DNA from 2 places in the Lactobacillus crispatus genome. Region 2 is predicted to be linked to the other one. Evidence: a T-box and tRNA genes for the amino acid it is inferred to sense, from the RefSeq annotation. Region 2 holds a T-box; the other holds one or more tRNA genes.
The links. A T-box is a leader RNA that pairs with one kind of tRNA and senses whether it is charged. The one in region 2 lies ahead of leuS (leucine--tRNA ligase), so its partner is inferred to be a tRNA-Leu.
Positions count from the first base shown of each region.

Region 1: it has a tRNA-Leu gene. The T-box ahead of leuS (leucine--tRNA ligase) is inferred to sense a tRNA for this amino acid. The anticodon was not compared.

Region 1 is NZ_CP072197.1:1,792,499-1,800,660, forward strand. It holds gene ligA (NAD-dependent DNA ligase LigA) at 1-1,754, opposite strand, end outside; gene pcrA (DNA helicase PcrA) at 1,789-4,020, opposite strand; gene J6L97_RS08710 (glycoside hydrolase family 73 protein) at 4,106-4,753, opposite strand; tRNA gene J6L97_RS08715 (tRNA-Leu) at 4,839-4,923, opposite strand; gene J6L97_RS08720 (SprT family protein) at 5,000-5,458, opposite strand; gene J6L97_RS08725 (glycosyltransferase family 32 protein) at 5,518-6,216, opposite strand; gene J6L97_RS08730 (oligosaccharide flippase family protein) at 6,219-7,649, opposite strand; gene J6L97_RS08735 (CDP-glycerol glycerophosphotransferase family protein) at 7,651-8,162, opposite strand, start outside.
Region 2 is NZ_CP072197.1:520,697-528,858, forward strand. It holds gene J6L97_RS02730 (NAD(P)/FAD-dependent oxidoreductase) at 1-628, shown strand, start outside; gene J6L97_RS11325 (IS3 family transposase) at 699-794, opposite strand; gene J6L97_RS02740 (Rpn family recombination-promoting nuclease/putative transposase) at 829-1,503, shown strand; gene J6L97_RS02745 (LysR family transcriptional regulator) at 1,563-2,486, shown strand; gene J6L97_RS02750 (phosphatase PAP2 family protein) at 2,529-3,194, opposite strand; T-box leader at 3,260-3,442, shown strand; gene leuS (leucine--tRNA ligase) at 3,484-5,898, shown strand; gene J6L97_RS02760 (putative polysaccharide biosynthesis protein) at 5,992-7,638, shown strand; gene J6L97_RS02765 (IS30 family transposase) at 7,994-8,162, opposite strand, start outside.

The DNA of each region.
Region 1 (8,162 bases), 970 kb from region 2:
GCACCTAGGTAATCCATATTCAGGCCGCTCTCACGCAGCTCATCAATTACCTTCTGTGCTTCTGGTTGAGCAAAATATGTTGTCATTGATTCCGCAATCGTCATGCCTATTGTATCGATAGAAGCTATTTCTTGCACGTCTAGAGACATAATCTTTGCCAGATTTTTAAACTTTTGAGCAATTAAGCGTGCTGCTTTGGCCCCAACATGGTCAATTCCCAATCCAGTAATCAATAATTCAACTGAGTTTTGCTTTGAATTGTCTAAGGCAGTTAACAAATTATTGATCGATTTTTCCTTAAAATGATCGAGTTGTGCTAAATCATCTGCAGTTAAGTGATAAAGATCAGCCACATTATGCACTAAATCTTTAGCAATCAATTGTTTAACGATCTTTGGCCCCAAACCGGCAATGTTCATAGCTGGTCGAGAAGCAAAGTGCGTAATGCCCTCCTCAACTTGAGCTGGACAAGATGGATTGATGCAGCGCAAAGCTACTTCATCTTCTAGGTGAACTAATTTTTGCCCACAGGATGGACAAGTCGTTGGAATCTGATAAGCTACAGAATCTGCCGGTCTTTTAGCCATGACGACTTCAGAGATTTCTGGAATAATATCGCCTGCTTTATGCAGTTTAACGGTATCACCAATCCTGATGCCTTTTTCATTCAAATAATCTGGGTTGTGCAATGAAGCCCTAGCTACAGTTGTACCAGCTAGTTGCACCGGATCCATGACCGCAGTTGGAGTAACTACTCCGGTACGGCCGACAGTCCAAACGATATCCCGCACTACAGTTTCTTGTTCTTCAGGTGGAAATTTATAAGCAATTTCCCAGCGAGGCACCTTAACAGTGTTGCCGAGCTCTTGTTCAATTCCTAGATCATCAATTTTTAACACAATGCCATCAATACCATATGTTAGGCTGTTTCGTTTAGCTGTGTATTCATCGATAAAGGCAAAAACTTCATCTAATGTTTTTAACTTACGACCGGTTTCATTGGTATGAAAGCCTAAATCATGCATTTTTTGAATTGCTTGGTGCTGACTAGTAATTTCTTCAGGCGGATTAACCCAAGTATAAATAAAGGTACTAAGTTGACGCTTCTTGGTAACTTTAGGATCAAGTTGACGCAAAGAACCCGCTGCAGCATTACGTGGATTAGCAAAAACTGCTAGACCTTGCTCTTCTCTTTCTGCATTCAACTTGGCAAAGGCTTCCTTGCTCATGTAACATTCACCGCGCACTTCAGTTGTTAACGGTTCAGGCAAAGTCTGTGGAATATCACTAATATACTTAGCATTAGCTGTTACATCTTCACCAACATAACCGTTACCCCGCGTTGAGGCACGAACCAACTTACCATTTTCATATTCAAGCGATAGTGATAAGCCATCGATCTTTAATTCCACGTTATATTCAACTGGATGACCAACTAATTTTTGCATCCGTTGATCAAAATCCTTCAGTTCAGCTTTGGAAAAGACGTCCCCCATTGACAGCATTGGAATCGGGTGCTCTACCTTGGTAAAATCACTATCAATCTGTCCCCCAACTCTTTGGGTAATGGAGTCAGGTGTCACAATCTCTGGAAATTCTTTTTCTAATTCAAGCAAGCGGTTGTAGCTTTGGTCGTAAACATTGTCTTCAACCTCAGGCGCGTCCTTAGAGTAATAGGCCTCAGCCCATTCATTAAGCTGTTTTCTAAGTGAAGCCGCTTCTTTTTTAGCTTCATCAAGAGTAATTTCTGCCATTTTTCCCTCCTGATCCAAATCAATCTTTCTTTAATTATACCTTCTTAATTGGCGCAAAGGCAGCCAAAAGCCGTTTGATTCCTTTACCAGGGAAAGCAATATCCAGCTCCATATCTTCACCAGTGCCATTAACTTTAGTTACAACACCATGTCCCCAAGCTTTATGCTCGACTTGGTCGCCTACATTCCAGCCCTTCTTTTCAGCACCGACAGCGCCTGAAGCTTTCTTAGCAGTATAAACTTCGGCTTTGCGAGCAAATGGTGCCGTCTGTTTCTCAAAGCTAGATTGGATAAAGCTGCTTTGTAATTTTTCATTTTCTTCTTTGTGCAGATCCTGTTCATCAATTTCGTCCAAGAATCTTGAAGGCGGATTATTTTGCATTCTGCCATACATCATCCGTGAGTAAGCATTAGTTAAAAACAGTTCTTGCTTAGCCCGAGTAATTCCCACGTAAGCTAGGCGCCGCTCTTCTTCTAATTCATTGTCATCCATCATTGCACGTTGCAACGGGAAAAGCCCATCTTCCATGCCAATTAAGAAAACCACTGGGAATTCTAGTCCCTTAGCTGCATGTAAAGTCATTAAAGCTACTTGATTGTCATCTTCATCAAGATCATCTTGATCGCTAAGTAGAGATACTTCAGCCAAGAAGTCGCTTAATGGATTAGACTCATCTTCTTCGGGCTCATAATGATCATCAAAACGCTTAGTAACTGACAAGAATTCATCCAAGTTTTCTAAACGCGTTTCTGATTCAATTGTATTTTCAGCTCGCAAGGCATCGGTATAATCAAAATCAGTTAAGATTTTTTCAGTTAAACCAGTTACTGTACCATTTTGAGCATAAGTAATTGCATCACGTAATTTAGTACCAAAATCGCTTAATTTCTTGGCTGCTCTAGTATTAATTGAACTTTCAGCCACATGTCCCATCGCATCTAAAATGTTGTAGTGATTTTCATCCGCAAATGTTATCAACTTATCCACAGTAGCGGCACCGATTCCCCGCTTTGGAGTATTAATAATTCGGTTCATACTCATCGTATCAGCTGGATTAGCAACTAACTTCAAGTAAGCCATCACATCTTTAATTTCTTTGCGGTCATAGAATTTATGTCCACCAACGATTTGATAAGGAATATTGCTTTTAACGAAAGCTTCTTCGACTGTTCTAGACTGAGCATTAGTCCGATAAAGAATTGCGAAATCTTTATAAGCCCGTTTTTTATCTTTAACTTCTTCTTGGATCTTTGAAATGATGTAGTGAGCTTCATCATCACCGCTTTGGGCTTGATAGTAGGTTACCTTTTGCCCATCACCTTGATCAGTCCACAAGTTCTTAGCCTTCCGGTTCTGGTTATTTTTGATGACCGAGTTAGCTGCGGATAAAATGTGACCAGTAGACCGGTAATTTTGTTCTAGCTTCACAGTCTTAACATCATATTTCTTGTAATCCTGCTCAAAATTCATGATGTTTTCCATATTAGCACCGCGCCAGCCATAGATTGACTGATCGGCATCCCCAACTACACAAATATTCTTGTATTGTGCAGCCAAAGCATGACAGAGTTCATATTGAGCCTGGTTAGTATCCTGATATTCGTCAACTAAAAGATAACGGAACTTGTTTTGATAATAGTGCAAAACTTCGCTATCTTTTTTAAACAAAACTAGGGTCTGCATAATCAAATCATCAAAGTCCATAATTTGATCACGGCGCAATCTACGTTGATATTCTTCATACACCTTAGCCGCCATCTTCTCAAATGGTGACGATGCACTCTGCATAAAAGCTTCAGGATCCAGCAAGTCATTCTTGCCATTAGAAATTGCGGCTAAAATACCGCGTGGATCATACATCTTAGGATTGATATTCAAGTCTTTTTCAATATGCTTAACCAAAGTTAATTGCTCGGCCGAATCAGCAATTGAAAAATTATGACCATAACCAATCTTATCTGCATCCCGACGCAAGATCCGCACACATAAAGCGTGGAAAGTCGACATCCAAATGTCGTTAGCTGCTGGCCCCAGCAACTTTTGCTCACGCTCACGCATTTCACTAGCCGCCTTATTGGTGAAGGTAATGGCTAAAATATTCCAAGGTGCAACATGATTTTCTTCAACTAAGTAGGCAATTCGTCTCGTTAAAACAGAAGTCTTACCTGAACCCGCACCAGCAACGACTAATAAAGGTCCTTCAGTGGTTTCTACCGCTTCTTTTTGTTGCGGATTCAGACCAGCTAAGATAGATTTTTCGCTCATTATTTTCCCCTTCACTAAAAATTATTTCATTAATGCAACTTGAATATTATACCAAAAAAGCAGCGACTAATTCGCTGCTTTAGATTTACTTATCATATTTTTCAAGATCAAACTGTTCAATCAAATTAATCAGCTTATCGGCATAGTCCGGATCAGTCGCATAGCCGTCGGTAACCAAAGCTTTAGCTTGTGTCTTATAATCTTTGGATGCTAGAACATGCTTATACTGATCGTGGTTCCACGTTGTCCCATTCTGGAATAATCTAGCGTGAGCCCGAATAGAAGCCTCATATGAGTCATATATTTGGAAACGCGCCTTCACGGTAACCCACTTATTCTTTACATATTCCTTAGTTGTCATCACTGCCGAAGTGTTCGGGTTGGATCCTTTAACACCAAAAAGATTGTTGTATTTTTGCGACAAATCACTTTGTCCATAATTACTTTCTAGGCAGGCTTGAGCAATCGTGATGCTTGGCAATAAGTCATACGACTTGTCCACTTCGCGCGCAATCGGACCAATTTTTTTGATAAAGTCTTTTTTCTGTTTTAATAGTTTTGCTGCTTCCTGTTCTTTTTGCAGCTGTGCTTGTCGAATCTGCTCTGATTGAATCGCGTAACGCCTATAATATCTAAAGCCGACAAAAGTAACCATCAGAATAAATAGAATTACGAATACACGCACAACGGTTTTGACACTTTTTGGTACTCTTGATTTACGTTTTCTTGCCATAGTTTTATTCCCTTTAATTACTAATTAAAGTATAACCGATTTGTGAGTAAAAAAAAGAAGTCGCTCACTGCGACTTCTCAATCAGTGCGGGCGAGAAGACTCGAACTTCCACGATCTAAAGCGATCACAAGATCCTTAGTCTTGCGCGTCTGCCATTCCGCCACGCCCGCGGCACATCAACTATAATAGCCTAAATACAGTTGAGATGCAAGAAAAAATATAAATTATTTTAAATTTCTGATCATTTTACGCAAAAGTTTGCGCTAAACGCAGGTGTCCCCTACATTTACCACAACGATACTTTTGTGTATTAATCCTGCGCATTCTTGGATATCTCAACCCACAGTTTTTACAAAGATATAGGTAACGATATTTTTTCTTTTTACGTAAGCCAATATCAGGTGCATAACGACTGCCTCCAACTTTTTTCAGCAAGATTTTAAAATTGCGATCACGGTGTCGGTAACCCAAGCCCAATAAATGCAAATGATAGTGGGTTAATTCATGCTTAATGATTCCTACTAGATAATCATGATATTGTGGTACTAAAAAATGCGCGTTGATTTCAAGATGGTGATCATCCAAATGATAACGCCCACCTGTTGTGGTCATTCGCCGATTAATTTTTACACGGTGCTTAAAAGGGCGATCAAAATATTTTAACGAAATTTCTTCAACTAAATTTTGTAATTCATTCTCATTCATGGATAAAATTTTATTCCAAAAATAAAAATCAGCAAGAATTTAATCTCGCTGATTTTTTGCTACCTAAATATCTTGGCATACATCCCCGCCTGCTTAGGCGTACTAATGTGTCGTTTCAAGAAAGTTACTAAGTCATGTTTGAATGACTTTTTACCATCCATCCAGGTTCCAGTGAATAAGTGAATCGATTTGGAGTCCTTAGAAGGATTACACAGAACTCCATCTGAATAGACATGAATGCCATCTTTTAACACTTGCTCCTGATTACCTAGCTTTAAGCCATACTTATTTACCAGCATTTCAGTAACGGAAATACTATTTACTCCCGCCATCTGATTCTTAGTGTCATATTCAAAATCACGATCTTGATAATAATCCAAAATATCCTGCATAAATGGGTGGCCTTTTTCTGCACCAAAAATTGCAGCTGACAGATAATCATGGTTTTCAAAACCAATAAAGGCAGAATCATTCAAAAGACTATCTAACTTATCCACGACTCTAACATCAGTATCTAAATATATCCCACCTTGTTCATAAATAGCCCGTGCTCGAACATAGTCTGACACGAAGGCCCATTTTTTTGCAGCATAAGCTTGTTCAATATAACGGTTCTCATGCATATCAAAATTATCTTCATTCCACTCAATAATTTGATAATCAGGCAATTTTTTCTTCCAGGTTGCAATACATTCTTCAATTATCGGGGATTTAGGATTGTGTCCTACCCAAACATAATGAATTTTTTTAGGAATCATTTTTAACCTCGCTTCAAAAAGTTCTTAATTAGCTTCACAATATCAGCATTAAAATCAAGCTTGAACAAGAACATCAATGTCAGATAAATAATTAACATGACAATTGACTTAAAAGCCATATTGAAAAAGGCAGACGGAATTATATTAGGCATAAACATTCCAATAGCCAAGGTTAGCACCGCAATTAACAAATACTTGGGCACGTCATGGAAAACATAACTAAATTCATAGCCATCACGTACAACCCAGAGCCGCAAAATTAAAACTACTGCTTCAGTAATTAATATTGCAATCATAGCCCCAACTGCGCCATATGGCCTATCTAAGAGATAACTCAAGACAATTTCTAAAATTGCCCCAATAACTACTGGCACAGCATAATCCTTGTCTCGCTGGTTAGCCAAAGCAAATTGGTTAGCAAATACCCCGCCAGTCGGAATCATGATAATTGTTAAGGTAAACCAAAACATTAATGGAGTCATCGGAACATATTTATTCCCAAAGAAAAATGGTACAAACTGTTTGGTATTTGCCATAATAATTACGGCGAACAAGGTACCCAGCATTACAGTAGCTTCCAGTGATTTTTTCATCACTATCTTTTGTGCCTTTTTTCCTTCGCTCGCCATCTTGGGCATAATAACTAGCGAAATACTGGTAATTACACCCAGGATCATATTTGAAATTCGTTGTGAATTGTCATAAAAAGAAACCTGAGTCGAATTAGAAAACCAACCCAAAATTGGTTTATCCAGCGAAGTATAAATTTGAGTCGCAATCTGTGGAATCATCAAAGTACCAATTGCAATTGCCGTCTGTTTAAATTTGTAAAAATGAGCAACTGGTTTTCCTACATAGCGCCGAATATCAAACCAAAAGACAAAGGAACCTAGCATTGTCGACACTGACATGATCAATAAATATTTCCACAAGTCAGCGGGTGATTTTACCCATAATAAAATTAGAACCACACTAACTAACTTTACCGCCGTGTTTTTCAAAACAACACGACCAAAGTCAGCTAGTCCTTGAAAGAACCATGAAATATCAACCTGTGCTGAGATCAAGTATGGCACCATCAACAAGATATAAAACCAATATTGAACGTGAAATACAGTCGCTACAAAAACCGTGACTAAAATGGTGATAATACCGGCGATTCCTTGGAAATACCATAACCCCCAGAAAGCATTGGTTAGCTCCTGCGGTGTACCATAAGTGCGCGTCCGTGAAATTGTTCGCATCCCTACATACGACACAGACAGAATACAAAAAATCATCAAGAATTGCACCGTATTGTTCACACTGCTATAAATCCCATAAGTCTTAGGACCTAAGACACGCGATAAATACGGTACAGTAATCAGTGGCACCAATACAATAAAAATCTGATAAACCGCATTATATAAGATGTTTAAAAATGTTTTACGCATTTTAACCTCGATATTCCTGCGTCATGTACTTAAAGACGTTCTCACAATATGAATCACCATGCACCTGGTTAGTCAAATGTAGCCAGTAAAGACGGCGATTAGCAATCTGCTGGTTATCAAGTTGATCCAGATTGCGAATTAGTTCATCCTCTGAATTAACACAGATTCCGGGAGTAATCTCAGCATATGGTCCCATTAGTAATCCGCGCGTTTTTTCATATTGCTCTAAAAAGTTAGTCACAAACACAATCGGTTTGTTCAAGTGCAAGTAATCAAAGTAGATTGACGAAAAGTCTGTCATCAAGAAATCAGTATCACCGAGCAATTCGTACAAATCATAATTATGGTCAAACAAGTAATCATTGTTCATGAAAGAAATGTTAGAATAACTGCTCTTGAAATTGGCAAATAAACGCATTTCATAGGGATGCAATTTTACAATCAGATATTGATGCCGCTTCTTTAATTCTGTATTTAATTTTTCAACATCAAAATCCCGAAAGGCAAAAAAGT
Region 2 (8,162 bases):
ACGTCTTTTGCCAATGTTCCAAGGTAAATTGCTTGATTACGCTTTAAACACAATTAAGAAAAATAAAGTCGAAATTATTAAGCCAGCTTATGTTAATGAAGTAACCTCTACCTCGGTTTTGTATAAAATGGCTAATGAAAAAGACAATGCTGAACTGCAAGAAATTAAGGCAGGTACTAGAATCTGGATGATGGGCTTTAGTGGCAGTCCAGTAATTGAGGCATCTGGATTTAAGAACCGTCGTGGTCGGGTCATGGTTGGTGATCATTTAACCGCGCCAGAAAGTGATGATATCTACGTCTTAGGCGATGTTTCAAGCGTCATGGTTCCTGGTAAGAAATGGCCATATCCTAACACTGGTCAATTGGCTCTTTCAATGGCTAACTACGCTGCAAAAGATATTAAAAGCAGAATTATGGGTCAAACTAGACCGGATAAATATGCTTACCATGACTTAGGTGTAGTAGTTAACTTGGGTAATTCAGAAGCCGCAGGATTGGCAATGGGGCATGCTTTTAAAGGATACTTTGCAGCAACTCTTAAGAAGATTACCATTGATAAGTCGGTTCTTGAAACTGGTGGTATTAAAGAAACAATGGCGATTGGTCAATTTGACTTCTATCACTAAAATTGAAAATAAAAGAGAATAAAAAATCACTTCAGTTTGATTTGATATGAACCCCCAAATTTGGGACATATTATTGAACTGCTTTATTTAAAACCATATTTCGATATTCTATCGGAGTATGGTTTTTTAGTACTGTTTTAATTCTATCATGATTGTAGTAATGAATGTATTAGGACTAAAGTGTGAAGTTGCGCCATTTTATGCCACACCAAGAAGATAAAGTTTCGATTCTTGATGTCCTGATTACGGATAGCAGAGGCAGGCGTTACAATGTGGAAATGCAGGTCGCGCATAAAGCAGACATGGATAAACGAGCCAGGCAATACCTGTTCAAGATGATGGAAGATGGCTTTTTACGACGAAAACAAGAATATGGCGAGCTGCACGCTGCATATGTAATTTTTATTCTGCCGTTTGATCCCAAAGGAAAAGGCTTGAAGCGATATACTTTTGTTTATACTGCTAAGGAAGACCCGTCAGTTGAATTAAATGACGATTCTGCGATAATATATTTAAACACAAAAGGAACAAAAGGCGAGATCAGACCTGAGCTTGATGACCTTTATCGCATGATTGAAGGCAAGCCAACTTCAAATGGAAAACTCGTCAGTCGAATCAAAAAGTCGATGAACAATTATCGTAGAACCGAAGAATGGAGGCAACACGTCATGAACACAGAAGAAGTAGCAGAAGCAGCAAAGCAGCTTGGCATGGAGGAAGGCATGCATGAGGCAACTGTTGCAGCAATCCATAAAACGATTAACATGCTTAGAAGGATGAAGCGCAGTCCCAAGCAAATCTTGCAAGAATTAGAACAAGATTATGGCAATGAATTTTCTGAAGAAGAACTAGCAGACTTTGTGAAAAACGCCTAGTCGATAAGATATAATGATAGCTGTGAAGCTATCATTTTTTAGATAACGGGGGCTTGATCATGAATAATCCTGAAGAATTACAACATTTTTTAGATGTTCTGCTAAAAGAGAGTAACTTTACTAGGGCAGCTAAAGAATTATATATTTCCCAGCCTTATTTAACGCAGCTAATTGGACGAATTGAGAAAAAATTAGGCACCAAGATCATCAACCGAGATGAAAGACCCTACACGTTAACTCCTGCAGGCTTAATTTACTACCAATATTTGGAGAATGTTTCATATAATAAACAGCAATTAGGGCGCAAGCTGGAGGCATATACTCATCCTGACCAACAGATAATTAAAATCGGCATTTTAGAGAGCTTAGGTACATATTTATTGCCAGAAATTTTGCCGCAATTTTTGCAAGAAAACCCCAACGTCAAGATTCAGCTATTTGAAAATTTCCCCAGAGAAAATGAAAGAAGATTGCTTAATGGCGAGCTGGATTGTTATATTGGTCAGACGCCAGAAGCACTTGACTCGAGTTTAGATGTGGTTGCGGGTGGCGGGGAACGCTATTACGTAGTGATTTCGCCAGCCTCACCATATTACCAAGCAGGAAAGTTTATCTTAAATTCGGATGAACCTGATCTAAAAGAGGTACTGCAGGAGCCTTTAGTGTTGAGTTCACCTGGTTCAGCTATCCGGCATCAAGTTAATGGCTTATTTCAGAGATTAAGACTCGAAAAAAATATTGTGATGGAGTCTAATAGTATTATTACTGCAACTAACTTAGCAATTCACGGCGTGGGTATTACCATTTCTTCGGCAAGTATTATCAGAAGAATGGAACAAACGCCAATTAACTTGTTGCCACTAGATCGAAAGTTAATGGATGTTGTCTTTTTCATTGCTAGCAAAAGCGGTGAAAAGTCGCCAGCATTAGAAAACCTAATTTCAATTTTTCAAAAGACGCGTTTACAAGCAAAAATAGGATAAAGAAAAAGGCATCATGTGATGCCTTTTAAATTGCTTTGATTTCTATTGTTTTCGTTTCATGTCGATCATCTTCGGCTCAATGTAGAAGTGATAGAGGAAGGAATAACCAAGCAGTACAAAGGTAATTCCTTCAATCCAACCGCCGAATACATCAGATGGATAATGCACGTGGACGAAAATTCTGGTGTAGCCAATCATCAGTGGGAATAAAGCCCAGATAATAATCAACAGCGTTTTCCAAAACTTGCTCTTGATTAGCAGAATAGTTAGGATAATCAAAACACCAAATAGCGCCGCGCTACCAACTGAGTGCCCCGATGGAAAACTATAACCATCCGCATAAACTAAGTGCTTGACCGTTGGACGCTGCCGCATCACCGCGTGCTTGACAATCCAATTATAGCCATTAGCACAGATCATGACACCAGCGGTAAACCAAGCGTATGCATATTGCTTAAAGACCAGTAAAACTATGAAAACAATGATTGTTTCAATTGTGATCACGCTTGTATTGCCGAGATTAGTAAAATCTTTAGCAAAAGCGACATTAGCTGGATTATTGTTGCAAACAATGCTGACCACAGCATTATCAAAATTGTGAATAAATTGTGAGCCGGATGAAACCAGTGCGGCCCAGACAGCATAAATAACCACGAAGCAGATACCAGGTATTAGGGTGTCCTTAGGTGGTCGTTTCGTATTAATCAAAAAAGTACTCCCCTCTTGTATTTTTTAGCATTTGTGGTAAATTATAATCATTATCTATAAGAAAATAAAGGTCGAGAAGTAGTAACAAGAATATTTTTTCAGAGAGAGGCTGGCTGCTGTGAAGTCTTAAAATAGGATTGTGAACTCGTCTCGTGTTGAAGAAACCTAGCGTTGCCATCCGCGTTAAGGAGCAATTAAGTGTCACAAATTGTGAAACTTAGGTGGTACCGCGATGATTCGTCCTATGATTTTTTCATAGGGCGTTTTTTAATAGTAAAGGAGAAGTATTTTGTATAACCACAAAGTAATTGAAAAGAAATGGCAAGATTATTGGGCAAAGCACGATACTTTTAAGACAGGCACTGACCCTGATAAGAAGAATTATTATGCATTGGATATGTTCCCATTCCCATCTGGCAAGGGACTTCACGTAGGTCACCCAGAAGGATATACTGCAACTGATATCGTTTCAAGAATGAAGCGTGCACAAGGCTATAATGTGCTTCACCCAATGGGCTGGGATGCATTTGGTTTACCAACTGAACAATATGCGTTAAAGACTGGCGAAGATCCAGAAGTTGTTACTAAGAACAATATTGCTAACTTTAAGCGTCAATTGAATAAATTGGGTTTCTCATATGATTGGGACCGTGAAGTAACCACCTCAGATCCAAATTACTACAAGTGGACGCAATGGGTTTTTGAACAAATGTACAAAAAGGGCTTGGCATATGAAGCTGAAGTTCCTGTTAACTGGTCACCAGATTTAGGTACTGTTGTGGCTAATGAAGAAGTTATTGATGGTAAAACCGAGCGCGGTGGCTACCCAGTATATCGTAAGAATATGCGTCAATGGATGCTTAAGATGACCGCATATGCCGATCGCTTGTTGGAAGATCTCGATGACTTAGATTGGCCAGAACCAGTTAAGGAAATGCAGCGTAACTGGATCGGTCGTTCGGAAGGTGCACAAGTTACTTTTAAGGTAAAGGATAGTGACAAGACTTTTGATGTCTTTACCACTCGTCCAGATACTTTGTTTGGTTGTTCTTACACTGTTCTTGCTCCAGAAAGTAAATTAGTGCAAGAAATTACGACCCCTGAACAAAAAGAAGCAGTTGATGCTTATATTAAGAAGATTGAATCAAAATCTGACCTTGAGAGAACTGATCTTAATAAGGATAAAACTGGTGTCTTCACTGGGGCTTATGCAATTAACCCAGTAAATGGTAAAGAAGTTCCAATTTGGATTTCTGACTATGTTTTAGCAAGTTACGGCACTGGTGCCGTAATGGCTGTTCCAGCTCATGATGATCGTGATTATGCTTTTGCAACTAAGTTTGGTTTGCCAATTAATCCAGTTATTGAAGGCGGCAATATTGAAAAGGAAGCCTTCACCGGCAATGGCAAGCACTTTAATTCTGAATTCTTAGATGACTTAGACAACGAAGAAGCCAAGAAGCGCATGATTGAATGGCTTGAGGACCATAACTGCGGTAAGAAGAAGGTCAACTACAAGTTGCGTGATTGGGACTTCTCTCGTCAACGCTACTGGGGTGAACCAATTCCAGTAATCCACTGGGAAGATGGTACGACTTCACTTGTACCAGAAGATCAATTGCCACTTCGCTTGCCACATGCAACTGACATTAAGCCATCCGGTACGCCAGAAAGTCCACTTGCTAACTTGACTGACTGGGTAGATGTTGTTGACGAAAACGGTAGAAAAGGTAAGCGTGAAACCAACACGATGCCTAACTGGGCTGGTTCTAGCTGGTACTACTTGCGTTACGTTGATCCACATAATGATAAGGAATTAGCTGACTACGATTTGCTTAAAAAGTGGCTTCCAGTTGACTTGTACATTGGTGGGGCAGAACACGCAGTACGTCACCTACTTTATGCAAGATTCTGGCACAAGGTTCTTTATGACTTGGGTGTTGTTCCAACCAAGGAACCATTCCAAAGACTGTACAATCAAGGTCTAATCTTGAAGAACCATGAAAAGATGTCTAAGTCAAAGGGTAACGTTGTTAACCCAGATGATGTGATTGACGAATACGGTGCTGACTCACTTAGAATGTACGAAATGTTCATGGGCCCACTTGATGCTTCAATCGACTGGGATGACAATGGTCCAGCTTCAACTAAGAAGTTCTTAGATCGTGTATGGCGTTTGTTTGTGAATGATCTTGATCTTAAGGCAATTCCACAAGAAAGAATCGTTGACGAAAACGATGGTACGCTTGATAAAGTTTATGCTGAGACAGTCAAGAAGGTTACCGAAGACTTCGATGCACTCCACTTTAACACTGCAATTAGTCAAATGATGGTCTTCATGAATGCGGCTCAAAAGGCTAAGACTATTCCACGGGAATACGCAGAAGGCTTTGTTAAGCTTTTGGCTCCAGTTGCACCACATATGATGGAAGAAATTTGGCAAGTCTTTGGTCATGATGAATCAATTACTTATGCTAAGTGGCCAACTTACGATCCAGCTAAGCTAGTTGAATCAACTGTAGAAATTATGGTTCAAGTTAACGGTAAGCTCCGTGGCAAGTTCCAAGCTCCTAAGGACGCCGATCGCGATGACGTGCAAAAACAAGCTATGGAAATTGAACACGTTAAGAAGTTCTTAGAAGGTAAAGACGTCAAGAAGGTTATTGTCGTTCCAAACAAGATCGTTAATATCGTTGCTAAATAAGTAAAATTTTTCCTAAAAGAACAATAGAGCTTTACTTTATTGTTCAAATTGCGTGACAATTAAATAGTTAATTCATATATTGGGAAAAATTTCATGGAAGAAGAAAATAACTTAAATAGCAAAGATACACAAAATACTTTTCTAAAAGGTTCCGCTTGGATGACCTTTGGCTCAATTGCCTCGAGAATTTTGGGTGCTTTGTATATTATTCCGTGGTATGCCTGGATGGGCTCCTACGGCAATATTGCCAATGCTTTGACTGCGCGTAGTTATAACATTTATACAATTTTTATCTTAATCTCGACAGCCGGAATTCCAGGAGCAATTGCTAAGCAGGTAGCCAAGTATAATGCACTAAACGAATATGGGATTGGCCGTAAGTTGTTTCGTAAAGGCTTAATTTTAATGTCCATCTTGGGGATCGTATCTGCTGCAATTATGTATTTTGCTTCGCCGCTATTAGCATCTAATGGTAGTCAAAGTGATCCGAGGCAGGTTGCGGTTATGCGCAGCCTATCTTATGCGATCTTGATTATTCCTATCTTAAGTATTATGCGAGGATACTTCCAAGGATATGCCGATATGATGCCGAGTGCGATGTCACAGTTTGTTGAACAATTTGCCCGGGTGGTCTGGATGCTCTTAACTGCATTTGTGATTATGCAAATTCAACATGGCTCATATGTGCATGCAGTTATTCAATCCAACTTGGCCGCTGCGATTGGGGCGCTATTTGGAATTGGTTTGCTGATATGGTTTCTATTTTCGCGCAGAAATCAATTGAATTATCTAGTTGAACATTCAAATAATAGAATCCATGTTTCTACGACTGAATTATTCATGGAAATTATTGAACAGGCTATTCCTTTTATTATTATTGATTCAGGAATTACCTTGTTCTCGTTGGTTGATCAGTATACGTTCCACCCAATGATTGCAAGCCTAGTTCACGCTAGTTCAGATACAATTGAAGATTGGTATGCCTTGTTTGGCTTGAATGCTAATAAATTGATTATGATTATTGTCTCTTTGGCAAGTGCGATGGCAGTAACGGCGATTCCGCTATTATCGGCTGCGCATACTAGGGGAGACTATAAGAGCATTTCAAAGCAGATTGCTAACACGATGGATTTGTTTTTATTTGTAATGATTCCAGCCGCTTTTGGAATGGCCGCCATTAGTAGACCCATTTATACAGTTTTCTATGGCCCAGATCTATTGGGGAGCAACGTATTATATCTGTCGTCATTTACCGCGATTAGTTTAGGATTATTTACGGTGTTGATGGCGATTTTGCAAGGTCTTTCAGAAAATGGGCTGGCTATTAAGTACTTGGTTCTAGGATTGATTTTAAAAGGGATCCTGCAATATCCAATGATTTTCCTATTTAAGGTATATGGTCCACTAGTTGCTACTAATTTAGGTTTATTAATTATTGTGGCACTTTCTTTAAAACATTTGGAAGTGCAGTATGATTTTAATTTGAATCGAACTAGTAGGAGATTAGCTGGAGTTACCGCATTTTCAATTGGTATGTTCCTTGTAGTTAAATTGTGTGAAATGGGACTAGGCAAGTTCCTTAATCCTGATCATAGATTTACTGCATTGGTGCTAGTAATTGTAGCTGTAGGTGCTGGGATTGTCTTTTATGGCTTGGTGACATTGAAGACAGGGTTAGCACAAAGTGTCTTAGGTAGTAAGGTAGAAAGTATTTTAGTTAGACTACATATGGATAAATAAAAGAAAATCAAACTGTTGTGATGGCAGTTTGATTTTCTTTTTTATTTAATTATAAAAAATTACTTATTTGATCTATGATAAAGGTGTCAAAAGAAAAGTAAGTTCTCTATTTAAATAACACAGCAATAATCAAGGACTAAGTGTATTAACGGAAATGATTTTTTGTGTTAATATAATTGATGTAGAAATAAATTGCAGATGTTATTTGAGTGATATCGAGATACGCCGCCGCAAAAAGTGTGTGTCATAGATTAATGCTTAATAAGGATGTAAATTAGGAGGATTTTGAATATGGTATCTAAGAATAACCGTATTAAGAAAATCCTGAATTGTCAAATTAAGTGCAACAGTTAGGCTATGAGGAAATATATTGCTTGAAGAGTTCTTCTGCTGTGTGATATTGAAGGATTCGACGATGTTTGCGGTTAATGGCATCAGTTGCCTGTTGAACATAAGCAGCTGACTTATCTTTCATGCTTTTGCCTTTAGGGAAGAATTGACGCAGAAGTCCATTGCAGTTCTCA